DNA from 2 places in the Corynebacterium comes genome. Region 2 is predicted to be linked to the other one. Evidence: riboswitches for the same ligand, from Rfam matches in the RefSeq annotation. Region 2 holds a riboswitch; the other holds the start of a gene.
The links. Region 2 has a riboswitch for cyclic di-AMP ahead of CETAM_RS08855 (C40 family peptidase). Riboswitches for the same ligand answer to the same signal wherever they lie in the genome.
Positions count from the first base shown of each region.

Region 1: it holds a riboswitch for cyclic di-AMP, as region 2 does, so the genes downstream of both, CETAM_RS03490 (resuscitation-promoting factor Rpf1 domain-containing protein) here and CETAM_RS08855 (C40 family peptidase) in region 2, are expected to answer to the same signal.

Region 1 covers NZ_CP046453.1:709,081-715,664, reverse strand. The annotation lists gene CETAM_RS03510 (DUF3027 domain-containing protein) at 1-299, opposite strand, end outside; gene CETAM_RS03505 (glutaminyl-peptide cyclotransferase) at 328-1,101, shown strand; gene CETAM_RS03500 (DUF2771 domain-containing protein) at 1,113-1,643, shown strand; gene CETAM_RS03495 (cold-shock protein) at 1,640-2,023, opposite strand; cyclic di-AMP (ydaO/yuaA leader) riboswitch at 2,409-2,595, shown strand; gene CETAM_RS03490 (resuscitation-promoting factor Rpf1 domain-containing protein) at 2,603-3,232, shown strand; gene CETAM_RS03485 (hypothetical protein) at 3,389-3,583, opposite strand; gene CETAM_RS13925 (helicase-associated domain-containing protein) at 3,648-5,906, shown strand; gene CETAM_RS03475 (hypothetical protein) at 5,972-6,517, shown strand; gene CETAM_RS03470 (DNA repair helicase XPB) at 6,573-6,584, shown strand, end outside.
Region 2 covers NZ_CP046453.1:1,840,657-1,847,240, reverse strand. The annotation lists gene qcrA (cytochrome bc1 complex Rieske iron-sulfur subunit) at 1-332, shown strand, start outside; gene qcrB (cytochrome bc1 complex cytochrome b subunit) at 332-1,960, shown strand; cyclic di-AMP (ydaO/yuaA leader) riboswitch at 2,525-2,696, shown strand; gene CETAM_RS08855 (C40 family peptidase) at 2,708-3,337, shown strand; gene CETAM_RS08850 (C40 family peptidase) at 3,522-4,541, shown strand; gene CETAM_RS08845 (glycosyltransferase family 4 protein) at 4,545-5,672, shown strand; gene CETAM_RS08840 (ROK family protein) at 5,722-6,584, shown strand, end outside.

The sequences.
Region 1 (6,584 bases), 1.1 Mb from region 2:
AGCGCCTCACCGGTGGGGGCGGGCACGAGCGCGAGTTCATTGACCGTGACGTGGCGCGACCCCGAGGCGCACGCCAGGACGGCGTTCCACTCCCAGCCGCTGTAACCGGGCACGTCCGCGGCAAATCGGTGGGTGGCGACGTTCCTGGTCAGTCCCTGGACTCCGATGTGCTCCCCGACGGGCCCGTCCCCGAGTTCCTCCAGGGCAGTGCGGGCGAGGTCGACAGCGCGGGCGTCGAGAAGCGGACTGCGCTGCTGCGCAGATTTCCTACGGCGATGAGAGGTGGACACGACCCCCATTATGGGCCATGTGCGGCATTATGAGGGCATGGGTCTTCGAGAAACCGTCGGCGTGCTCCTCGCACTGTCCTCTTTCAGCACCGTGTCCTGCGCTCCCGGGCCTGCCGAGGTGGAGCACCTCGTACCGCGGATCGTGGAGACCCACCCCTTCGATGAGACGAGTTTCACCCAGGGACTGGAGGTCGAGGAGGACGGCACGCTGCTCGTGGGCACCGGCTGGTACCGGGAGTCCCGCATCTACCGCAGCACCCTCGACGGGCAGGAGCTCGCCTCCGCCGAACTGGACCCGACGTTCTTCGGCGAGGGCATCACCCGTCACGGCGACACTATCTGGCAGCTGACCTGGCAGGATGGCGTGGCCGTGAAACGGGACGCCGACACACTCGAGGAGATCGGACGAGTCACCTACCCCGGCGAGGGCTGGGGCCTGTGCTCCGCCGGCGAGGAACTGATCATGTCCGACGGCAGCGACACCCTCCGCCGCCTGAACCCCGACAACTTCGAGGAACTCGGCCGCTTCCGGGTCACCCTCGACGGCGCACCGACAAGCGGACTCAACGAGCTGGAGTGCGTCGGCGAGGACGTATACGCCAACGTGTTCCTCACCACTGACATCCTGCGTATCGATGCGGACGGCGCAGTCACCGCCCTCATCGACGCCTCCGGCGTGCCGAACAACGCGGAGCCCGACCCAGATCACGTCCTCAACGGGATCGCCCATCTGCCCGGCACCGACCGCTACCTGCTGGCCGGGAAACGCTGGCCCGACCTCTACGAGGTGGAGCTCGTCCCCACCCCGTAGGATGATGTGCCATGGCCACACCCAAGAAGGCGCGGCAGAGGTCGCTCCTGCAGTTTCTCGCTCTCCTGATCGCCGTGGTGATCATCATCGTCGCCGCGGTCCTCGCGCAGGGCTGGTGGAACAATCGGCCCGCCCCTGAGCCGCAGGACGTCACCGTGACAGCCCGCGTAGGCGACGCCTCCCTCGAGGTCTCCCCTTATCTGGTGTGCGAGCCCGGCCTGGAGTGCCCCGAGGGTGAGGTCCCCAATCTCCCCGTCGGACCGGACGACACCCTCGTCCTCGAGATCCCCCAGGCCATCCATGACCATGACTGGCAGCTGCTCATGATCTACGACGATCCGGCGGCCAATGACCAGCAGTTGCACGGCGCCTATGACGCTGAGCAGGTGGAGATCCCCGGTTCCGTCGACTCGCCCACCGAAGGCGCCGAGCGCCCCCGCCTCATGGTGGTGGAAATCTCCTCGGCGATGATCGGCCTCGACGCCGACGGCGAGGAAACCCCCTACGCCACCGTGTGGTCGCTGAGCACCATGGCGGACTAGCTGTCCAGCTCCTTGGCCACGGCACGGAGGATCTCCGCGACCTGGCGGCCCATCTGGCGGTCCGGGTAACGTCCGGCCGCCAGCCCGGGCTGAATCTGGGACTCCAGGACGGTCATCAGGTCCTGGACCATGCTGCCCAGCTCCTCCGGCTTGTGGCGGTGGACGGGACGACGGCGTGGGGTGTCGAGCACCTTCACACGCAGCGCCTGCGGCCCACGACGGCCGGCGGCGAAGTCGAACTCGATGCGTTGGCCGGCGATCAGCTCCTCAACACCTTCGGGAAGCACCTGCTTGCCCACAAACACGTCCTCGTCGCCCGGGTTGGAGACAAACCCGAAGCCTTTTTCGGTGTCGTACCACTTCACCTTGCCGATCGGCACTGTACCCACCTGTCCCTTCTTGTTGTTCGTGAAGGAATCACTCTACCCTTCCGGGGTCCCGGGGAAACAGCTCCACGGGGTGGTCCTCGGCGGATTCCGGGTCGGAGGAGGGCGATTCCCGGACGCTCCCACACGCCCCGGGGAGATGCCCGAAGCTTCATCCCACTGTGCCCTGAATCACATTAGTGATGGCCGACACTTTGACCTGCAGTTTTAGTGCCCGATCTTCGCTCCGGCAAAGAAATGCTGATCAATTTGTGAGTTTAACGTGACTCAAACGTTACAAACCGTTATCGTGGTCGGCAGGCACAGCGCAGGACCGTTCATCCGCCACCAACGCCGAGCCCTGTCCAGGAGGCGGGCGGCCGCGCAAGAATGTGCATCCGATACCTAAGAGCAACCATGTGGACAGGGGCGGGGAAACCACCGCGGGCCAATCAGGTCCGCACCGGTCAGCGGCTTCGAGCACGAGCCGTTTTCCTTGGGGTGAAGCCTCACGACAGTGAGGCCGGGCACAGTGATCCTCAGCCCGAATCCGACAGCTCACCTCGCAGGCGACCATGAGAGGAACACACCACCATGGCACGTCACACCCGCAAGACCCTTTCCGCGGCAGCCAAGATCGCCGCAGCCACCGCAGCCTTCGGCACCGCCGCAGCTCTTCTTGCCCCGGCCGCCTCCGCCGCCCCGGATTCCGACTGGGACCGTCTCGCACAGTGTGAGGCCGGCGGCAACTGGAACATCAACACCGGCAACGGCTACCACGGTGGACTGCAGTTCTCCCCCTCCACCTGGAGCGCCTACGGCGGCCAGCAGTTCGCCCCTTACGCCTACCAGGCCACCCGCGAGCAGCAGATCGCCGTCGCCGAGAAGACCCTGGCCGGACAGGGCTGGGGCGCATGGCCCGCCTGCTCCGCCAAGCTGGGCCTGAACTCCGCCCCGACCCCGCGTGACGCTTCGGCCGCCACCTCGGCACCTTCCCAGATCCAGCAGGTTGTCGCGCAGTCCGAGGCCACCGCCTCCGCTGCCGGCACCTCCTCCGATGATCTCGCCGTCGACGCCCTCTTCGGCCTCGTCCGCGACTCCCTGGCACAGTACGGCGTGGGCGTTCCCGCAGGCCTCGAGGCCAGCTACAACGCCAACCGCCACGACTTCAACTCCTTCTACGGCGCGAACCGCGGCACGATCGACTCCGCACTCGGCCTGTAGTACAGCGCCCCAGCCCAACAAGGCTCCCGGTCTCCGCGTCGAGGCCGGGAGCCTTGTTGCGTCGCACACCTCGACGACAGATCCCCCGCACGTCGACCCGTGACAGGGTCGACGTGCGGGGGATCTGCGGCGTCTCTGGAAAGAGTCCCGGACTACCTACTTGACGAAGCGGGTGTACGGGTGGACGTAGCCGAGTTCTTCCGCGGGACGCGGAAGAACGAGGTCGTCACCGTAGGGGCTGGACGCACCAGCCAGGGTGGAGGTAATTTCGGTCACCACGTGGCCGTCAGTACGCGGGGTGTGCTTCGGCCAGCCCGGATCGACGTAGCCCTTCTTCTCAACGTTAGCCATGCCCACATTCTTGCAAACCTGTGCCGGAAAAGTAACTTGAACTGCCACTAAAATCGACAGGACCATGTCTGCCACCCCCGAAAGCCCCGATTTCCGTGCCTGGTTGGCGCAACGCGATGACCGCGAGCTGGCAAATCTGCTCCGCGCCCGTCAGGACGTCGTCCTACCCTTACCCCCGGGCATAACCCCCCTGGCTGCCCGACTGCAACTGCGGTCCTCGGTGGGACGCGCCCTCCGCACGCTGACCGCGCTCGAGCTGGCCACGTTGGAGGCGACCGCCAACCTCGGCGGGGAACTGGCGCCGGTGACGGAGACGGACATCGTCAATGAGGTGCGCCCGGCGACAGGCGCGGATCCCGAGCAGGTCGAGGCCGCCCTCGCCCGACTTCGGGAGCTGGCGCTGTGTTACGGACCCGCGGACGGAATGCGGGTCGCGGGCGAAGCCATGGCCTCCCTGCCGCAGGACTGGCAGCTGCTGGATGATGCACCGACCCCAATCGATCCGGCCATGATCGAGGACCTGCCCTCCCCGCAGCGCGCGATCCTGGACACGCTGCTCAACTCGGGCGGGGTGGGACGGACGAAACATGCGGCGGTGGACGCTGACCCTGCGCTCCCTGTTCCGCAGCTGATCAACGCTGGACTGCTCCTGCGGGTGGACGCCGGCACCGTGCGGCTGCCCCGCCGGGTGCGGGCGGTGCTGCGTGGCCGGGACGTCACGCGACGTCCGCTCATTCCTTCGGCACGGGTGCTCGGACAGACCCGCACAGACGACCGCGCACGCGACCGCGCCGACCACGCCGGCGCAGGATCGGGCCTGGAGGTCGCGCGGCATCTGCGCCAGCTCATCGAACTGCTCGGGGAGCATCCGACGCCGCTGCTCAAAGAGGGTGGGGTCGGAGTCCGTGCCGTAGCGTCGCTGGCGCGGGCTCTCACCGTGGAGGAAGCGGAGATCCACCGGCTGGTCAGTCTCGGCGTGGCGGCCGGCCTGCTGGGTCGCGGCGAGCCTGTCCCCCTGCCCGCGGATGATGAGGGCTCCGACTACCTCTCCCCCACCCTGGCGGCCGACGAGTGGCTGGACCTCGACCTGGCCACCAGGTGGCTGACCATGCTGTCCGGATGGCTGGATTCGCCGTGGGCGCCGTGGCTGGTCGGCACCCGGGACGAGAAGCGGCAGCCGGTCCGACTGCTCGGCGATGCGATGAAACGCCCGCACCTGGCGGAGCAGCGGCGGCTGGTGCTCAACCGGTTCACCCTGGTGGCTGACGGCGTGGACGTCACGGATGAGCAGATGCGGGACGATCTCTTCTTCACCCACCCCATCGCCGCGACCCTGCTGCCGGAGGACACCCTCACCGCCGTCGTCGATGAGGCCCGTTGGATCGGCGCCCTGTCCCGTGGCACGGCGACCTCGGTCCTGCGCGCGCTGCTCGACCCGACGGCGGATGCCCTCGCGGTGGCGGAGGAGGTCACGCCCGGCACCGTGGAACGCGTGATCCCGCAGGGCGATATGACGATCATGGCCCCCGGCCCCCTGCCCCGCGCGCTGCAGACCGAGCTGGATCTCATCGGCGAGCTGGAGTCCGCGGGCCTCGCCAGCGTGTACCGGGTGACGGAGGCCTCCGTACGCCGGGCACTCGACACGGGGCGCACGGCGGAGGAGATCCGTACCTGGCTGGCGGACCATACGCTCGGTGAGGTCCCGCAGTCGATCACCTACCTCATCGCTGACGTCGCGCGTCGGCACGGCACCCTGCGGGGAGGCCCCGCCCTGAGCTACCTGCGTTGCGACGAACCCTCGTTGCTCGCCGAGGCAGCCCGCACCCCGGCGGCTGAGCGGGTGGCCCTGAGGGTGATCGCCCCGACGGTGGCGGTGGCGCAGGCCCCGTTGGTACAGGTCATCGCGGCCCTGCGGGAGGCTGGTTTCCAGCCGGTCGCCGAGGATGCGACGGGGGCGGCGCTGGACATCCGTCCGAAGCCTGCCCGCCTGCCCGCCCCGGACATCCCGTCGCGGAGCCCGCAGAAGCTGGACGAGTCGCGGATCAGTGCCGCCGTCGCCGCGATCCGGCGTGCCGACGGGGCGAAGGAAGCGGGCGCTGCCGTCACCGGACCTGACACCCAGACGACACTGGCCCTGCTGCAGGCGGCGGCGAGGGGCGGGCGGACGGTGACCGTCGGGTTCGTCGACAAGCACGGGCGTGCGGTGCACCGCACCGTGACGCCGCTGACCGTGACAGGCGGGCAGGTGGATGCGTTGGATGAGGTGACTGGCCAGGTGCAACGCTTCATGCTGCACCGCATCACCGAGGTTCTGCTGGGTTGACCGGCCCGAAGTTGTGGCGGCTCCTCCGGTGGACACGACGCGGCACCTGAACCAGACTCTGGTTCATGCCTTCGATCCCCACCTTGACTGACCTGTCCACCGCCCGGGAGGCCCGGCGGGTGAAACGTTTCGGGAAGTTCAGCGCTTTCACTCCCCGCTGGCTCGATTTCTGGCGCACACCGACACGTACGAGGACGCTGGTGGCCGTGTACCTCACCACGGTCGCCATCGGGTTCTTCTCCCTGGTTGCGGGAGTGTGGCTGCCGGCCGCCTTCATCGTCTACGTGGGCTCGATCTTTGCCCTGGCAGTCTCCTGGACCATCCTGCGCGCCACAATCGGAACGAGGGATTCCGCCCCGCGTTCGCTGCTGGACGTGCAGGAGACGGAGGTCCTGGATCTGGGGCACAGGATCGGATTCCGGGTCCTCTGCAACCTCAACCTGCTGATGGCGTTCATCGTTCTGGTCTCCGCTGTCTTAACCGACGGGTCGCTCCCCCTGTCCGGTGGCCTCGCTCTCGGGGCCGCGCTGCTCCACACCGTGTTCCTGGCCAGTTCGCTGCCCGCGGTGGGTTACGCCCTGGCCTTCACCGGCGGCGGCCGCGGGGCTTGACTCCGGTGCGATAATGGTCCTTTGACCATTCGCACCCCCTTCTGGAGGCACCCCCTTGGCATTCGGT
Region 2 (6,584 bases):
TCATGTTGATCCGTCTGCGCAGCGCCGATGCCGCAAAGGCCGTCGAGCGTGCCGGCCAGGAGGATTTCCACTACGGCGACTACTACGCGTACTCCAAGATCTGCACGCACATCGGCTGCCCGACCTCGCTCTTCGAGGCTCAGACCAACCGGATCCTGTGCCCGTGCCACCAGTCGCAGTTTGATGCACTCCAGTACGGCAAGCCGATCTTCGGCCCCGCCGCACGTGCTCTGCCGCAGCTGCCGATCGAAGTCGATGAAGAGGGTTACCTCGTCGCCAAGGGCAATTTCATTGAGCCCGTTGGCCCTGCATTCTGGGAGCGTAGGTCTTAATGAGCACTAAAATGGCCAAAATCGGCAACAACATTGATTCCCGTTACACGGTGGCGGGACTGCTGCGCCCGCAGCTGAACAAGGTCTTCCCGTCCCACTGGTCCTTCATGCTGGGTGAGATGGCGCTGTACAGCTTCATCATCCTGCTGCTGACCGGTGTCTACCTGGCACTGTTCTTCGACCCCTCGATCACCAAGGTGATCTACGACGGCGCCTACCTGCCGCTCAACGGCGTCGAAATGTCCCGCGCCTATGCCACCGCGCTGGACATCTCCTTCGAGGTCCGCGGCGGACTCTTCGTCCGCCAGATGCACCACTGGGCCGCGCTGATGTTCATGATGTCCATGGTCGCGCACATGTTGCGTGTCTTCTTCACCGGTGCGTTCCGACGCCCGCGTGAGGCCAACTGGATCATCGGCTCCACCCTGCTGATCCTGGGCATGGCCGAGGGCTTCATGGGTTACTCCCTCCCGGATGACCTGCTCTCCGGCGTCGGCCTCCGCATCATGTCCGCCATCATCGTCGGTCTGCCGATCATCGGCACCTGGCTGCACTGGCTGATCTTCGGCGGCGACTTCCCGTCCGATCTGATGCTGGACCGCTTCTACATCGCTCACGTGCTCATCCTGCCGGGTATCATCCTCGGCCTGATCGCCGCGCACCTCGCCCTGGTCTGGTACCAGAAGCACACCCAGTTCCCGGGTGCCGGCCGCACCGAGAACAACGTCGTCGGCATCCGCATCATGCCGGTGTTCGCCACCAAGGCGATCGGCTTCGGTCTGCTGACCGCCGCTGTGCTCGCCCTGATGTCCGGTCTGACCACGATCAACGCGATCTGGAACCTCGGCCCGTACAACCCGTCACAGGTGTCCGCCGGTTCCCAGCCTGACGTCTACATGCTGTGGACTGACGGTGTCGCACGAATCATGCCGGCGTGGGAGCTCTACCTGGGCAACTACACCATCCCCTCCGCCTTCTGGGTCGCCCTGGTGGCCGGTCTGATGGTTGTGCTGCTGTTCGCCTACCCGTGGATCGAGAAGCATGCCAGCGGTGACGACCTCCACCACAACCTGCTGCAGCGTCCGCGCGACGTCCCGGTTCGCACCGGCATCGGCGCGATGGCGATCACCTTCTTCATGCTGGTCACCATCTCCGGTGGTAACGACCATATCGCCCACTTCTTCCAGATCTCGCTCAACGCGATGACCTGGTTCGGTCGAATCGGTGTCCTGCTCCTGCCGCCGCTGGCGTACTGGATCACCCACCGCATCTGTGTCGGCCTCCAGCGCTCTGACCGTGCGGTCCTTGAGCACGGTATCGAGACCGGCGTCATCAAGCAGATGCCGAACGGCGCCTTCGTGGAGATCCACCAGCCGCTCGGCCCGGTGGACGAGCACGGTCACCCGATCCCGCTGGCCTACGCCGGCGCCCGGGTTCCGAAGCAGATGAACGAGTTCGGCTACGCGGACCGCATCGCCCGCGGTTCCCTCCTCAAGGCTGACGAGCAGCGTTACACCGACGCAGCCGTCGACACCGCCCACGCCAACGAGCGTGAGGAGAAGGCCATGCTGGAGAACCTCCAGGAGGCCAACCGCGCCAGGGACCGTGAGGCCGGGCTGCTCGACTAGCCCACCTGCCTGCTGTCACTGCGCTCACGAGCGACGCCCCGTCTCCCCAGTACCTGGGGGAGGCGGGGTTTCGCGCGTGCGCGGTCGCTGGAGGGCCGCTGGAAGGCCGCGCCCCCTGGGTGAGGTTGTCACTTCCATTCCGGGGTGTCGGGGGCGAACCTGCGCCCTTCCTGGACGTGTTGACGCCCCCGTGAAGGCCCCGGGGGGAGTCGTCGGCGGTGTGGCGGAAACGGGCCGTGCGGGCCCGGTCTTCCGGATCGTGATGCACATCACTCGAAATGTCTCATGTGTGCCAGCTCGCCATTGCTGTGTTTTTCATGTACGGCCTCGCAGTTTCCTGAACGTCGACAAAGAGTGTGGTCACGGGTGGGTAACGGGGGGTCTGGTTCGATGGCTCGGCCGCTTTATTCGAAAATCTCCTGGGAGCCCGCTCGGCGGCTCCCTGTGGATAACGTCCCGGTAACGCCCTCCCTCCGAGGTCGGGCATTGGACATTGTTCGTTGCGGTTTCGTAACCTGATCGAGACATTGCGGTACTTCGACAGGAAGTCACCGAATGACTGAACTGAAAATTAAGCCGAATCCCTTCAACGGGAACCGGGGAACCGACCAGCTTCATCTGGGGTACATCCTCCGCAAGAGCGTCCCGCACCAAGGTGTGGGGCGTGGAGCGGGGGAGGGAAGCTTCCGTACATCCCAACCCGACAGCTAACCCGGTAGGCACACTGGAAGATTTGGAGAACCATTCGTGGCTCAGCACCGTCGCCTCAGCAAGTCCCTCACCCGTCGTCTCGCAACTGCCTCGGCAGTTGTCGTGGGTGCCACCGTCATGGCCCCGGCAGTCGCCAACGCGGTCGAGGTGGTAGTGCCGAACACCGGCTTCAGCGTGAACGTCCCGGGTCTGGAGAACGTCCAGGGCCTGGAGACTGTGCCGAACGTGGAGCAGTTCGTCCCGTCCCTCCAGCAGTCCGCAAACAGCTACGTCTCCACCCCTGCGCCGGCCCCGGCCGTGACCGCCGCCCCGGCCGCCTCCTCCAGCGGCCAGGCCATCGTCGACGCCGTCCGCTCCAAGGTCGGTGCCCCGTACGCCTGGGGTGCCACCGGACCGGGCGCCTTCGACTGCTCCGGCCTCACCTCCTGGGCCTACCAGCAGGCCGGCAAGTCCATCCCGCGTACCTCCCAGGCCCAGGCGGCCCAGGGCCAGCAGATTCCGCTGGACCAGCTGCAGCCGGGTGACATCATCGCCTACTACGGTGGCGCCACCCATGTCGGCATCTACGCCGGCAACGGCATGATCATCGACGCCCTGAACTCCGGAACCCCGGTCGGCGAGCGTCCGCTGCACTTCCAGCCGATCCACTCCGCGGTCCGTTTCTGAGCGAACTGCTGCCCTGCCCGCGTTCCCGGTCTCAACCGGGGGTGCGGGCATCGTGCTTTCCCCGACGGGAATGTCACGTGCGACACAGTTGTCCCGACACCTGGACCCCGACCGTCCCGGACCGCCCCCGATGCCTATAGTTGTGCCTGACTTCACTGGCAACCTTTCTCTGAGAGATCCTCCCTTGCGCCTCCACCCGGCCCCCACGCACCGACTCCGTAGGACGACCGCCGCCATCCTGGGGGCGGTCATGCTCACCACCGCAATCACTGCTCCCGCCCACGCCGAAGACATCGACACCCTCATCGCCACGATGGAAGAGGTCTCCCACGAGGCCACCGCCACCAGTGAGGAGGTCAAGCAGCTGCAGACCGAGATCGAGGACGGGTACGGCCGCATCGACGGGCTGCGTGCCGACGCCGAGGCGGCACAGCAGCGTGCCCAGGCCGCCCGCTCAGCCGAGCAGGACCACCAGCAGGAGGTCGACGGCCTCGCGGGGGCGAAGTACCGCGGGCTCATGATTGATCCGGTGACCAACGCCATCGCGGCAGCCACTCCGCAGAATGCCATCGACCGTGCGGCCTACCTGGCGACGCTGACGAGGAACACGGAACGCGCCGTGGAGAAGCTCTCGGACGCGACCGCCGAGGCAGGCCGGTCGCACACCGACGCGGCACGGATGCTGGCTGAGGCCGCCTTCCAGCAGTCGCAGCTGGAGAACCGTCACCGCGAGCTGGCGGAGGAGCAGCAGTCCCTCGAGGTCCGCATCCGGGAGATCGAGGAGAGGGTGTCCGCGCTCGACGCGGAGGCGCGTGCGGCGTGGGAGAACAAGAACAACCCGCTGGAGCCCATCATGTCCGGCGCCGATTCCGGGGCAGTGCCCGCCGCTCTGGGAAAGCTCGGCTCACCCTACGGCTGGGGCGCGGCGGGGCCGGACCAGTTCGACTGCTCGGGCCTGATGCTCTGGGCCTACCAGCAGCAGGGCAAGACCATCCCGCGCACCTCGCAGGCGCAGCTGGCCGGCGGCACCCAGGTGTCGCGGGCGGATCTCCAGCCGGGCGACATCGTCGGCTACTATCCCGGCGTCACCCACGTGGGCATGTACATCGGAAACGGTCAGCTGGTGCACGCATCCGACTACGGCATTCCGGTCCAGGTCGTGTCCGTGGACTCGATGCCCTGGGCAGGGGCAGTACGCTACTGACACATGTCACGGACTCTGCTGATCACCAACGACTTTCCGCCCACGGTCGGCGGCATCCAGTCCTACCTCCGGGACTTCGTGGACACGCTCGACCCGGCGCAGGTCGTGGTCTTCGCCTCCACGCAGGACGCTGAGGCGGCGGCGGCCCATGACGCTGAACTCCCGTACCAGGTGATCCGCTGGCCGCGCCGCATCATGCTGCCCACCCCGGCCACCACCCGGGCGATGACACAGATCATCCGCGACCTGGACATCGACACGGCATGGTTCGGCGCCGCCGCCCCGCTGGCGCTGATGGGGGCCGCCGCCCGCCGGGCTGGAGCGACCCGGGTCATCGCGAGCACCCACGGCCATGAGGTCGGCTGGTCCATGCTGCCCGGCGCCCGACAGGTTCTGCGCCGCATCGGCGACACCGCCGATGTGGTCACCTACATCTCCGACTACACGCTGCGCCGCTTCCGACCCGCCTTCGGCACCCGCCCACATTTCGCGCATCTGCCCTCCGGCGTGGACACCGACTGGTTCCACCCCGACACGGCATCTGAACGCGAGTCCACCCGCCGCAGGTTCAATCTGGGCGACGGGCCCCTGGTGGTGTGCATCTCCCGCCTGGTGCCGCGCAAGGGCCAGGACCAGCTCATCCGGGCATGGCGGACCGTGCTGCGCTCGCACCCGGCCGCGCGGCTGGTCATCGTGGGCTCGGGCTCCTACGGGCGCACACTGCGGAAACTCGCGGCACCGCTTTCCGACGCCGTCGTCTTCACCGGGCCGCTGCCCTCCCCGGACCTGCGGGCGGTGCTGGCGGCGGCCGACGTCTTCGCCATGCCGGCCCGGACGCGTGGCAGGGGGCTGGACGTCGAGGGCCTGGGAATCGTCTACCTGGAGGCGCAGGCCTGCGGCGTCCCGGTCGTGGCCGGCGACTCCGGCGGCGCTCCGGAGACGGTGACCCCGCAGACCGGGATCGTCGTCGACGGCCGTGACGTCGAGGAACTCGCGGCCGCCCTCGTCCGGCTGCTCGACGACCCGCAGTTGAGGGCGGCGATGGGACAGGAGGGGCGTCGACACGCGACAGAGCGCTGGACCTGGGAGATCATGGGCGCGCGCCTGCGGGAACTGGTTACGTCTGTGTAAGCGGATATACTTCCCGAATTGGATTCGACTCGACCCCCAAGGTGGTGCCATGGACCTCGCCGATCCCCGTCCGACGGTGGGTTTCGACATCGGCGGCACCCACTGCCGGGCAGCGGTGGTGACGGCCGCGGGTGAAGTCATCGACTCCCTGAGCACCGCCACGCCGACCACCGTGGAGGCGCTCGAGGACACCATCGTCACCCTGCTGGACCAGCTGCGGGTCACCCATGATCCGGCAGCCGTGGGACTGGCGGTCGCCGGTTTCCTCGACCCGCAGCGGGAGACGGTGCGTTTCGCCCCGCACCTGCCGTGGCGCGACGCCCCGGTACGGGCCCGACTGGCGGAACGGATCGGCCTGCCCGTCACGTTGGAGCATGACGCCAACTCCGCGGCGTGGGGCGAGTACCGCTTCGGTGCGGCTCAGGGCGCGGGGACCTGGGTGTTCTTCGCCGTTGGCACCGGCATCGGCGCGACCCTCATGATCGACGGGGAGATCTTCCGCGGCGCCCACGGCACCGCCCCTGAGTTCGGCCACCTCACCGTGGTGCCGGGCGGCCGGGAGTGCGCGTGCGGCAAACGCGGCTGCCTGGAGCGTTACGCCTCGGGCACGGCCCTGCTGGACACGGCGAGTGAGCTCGCGACTTCCGCGGATGAGGGGCTCGGGCGGAGGGTCGCGGAGAAGCGGCACGAGGTGACGGGCACGGAGATCATGACCGCCGCCCGCGACGGCGACGCCACGGGTCTGGCCGTGCTGGCGAACTTCGCCGACTGGCTGGGCCAGGGGCTCGCGATGGTCACTGATGTGCTCGATCCCGAACTCATCCTGCTGGGTGGGGGAGTGTCGCTGGACGCGGACCTGTTCATCGACGCCGCCTGTGAGCGGATGGCCGGCGCGATCGTGGGCGCGGGACA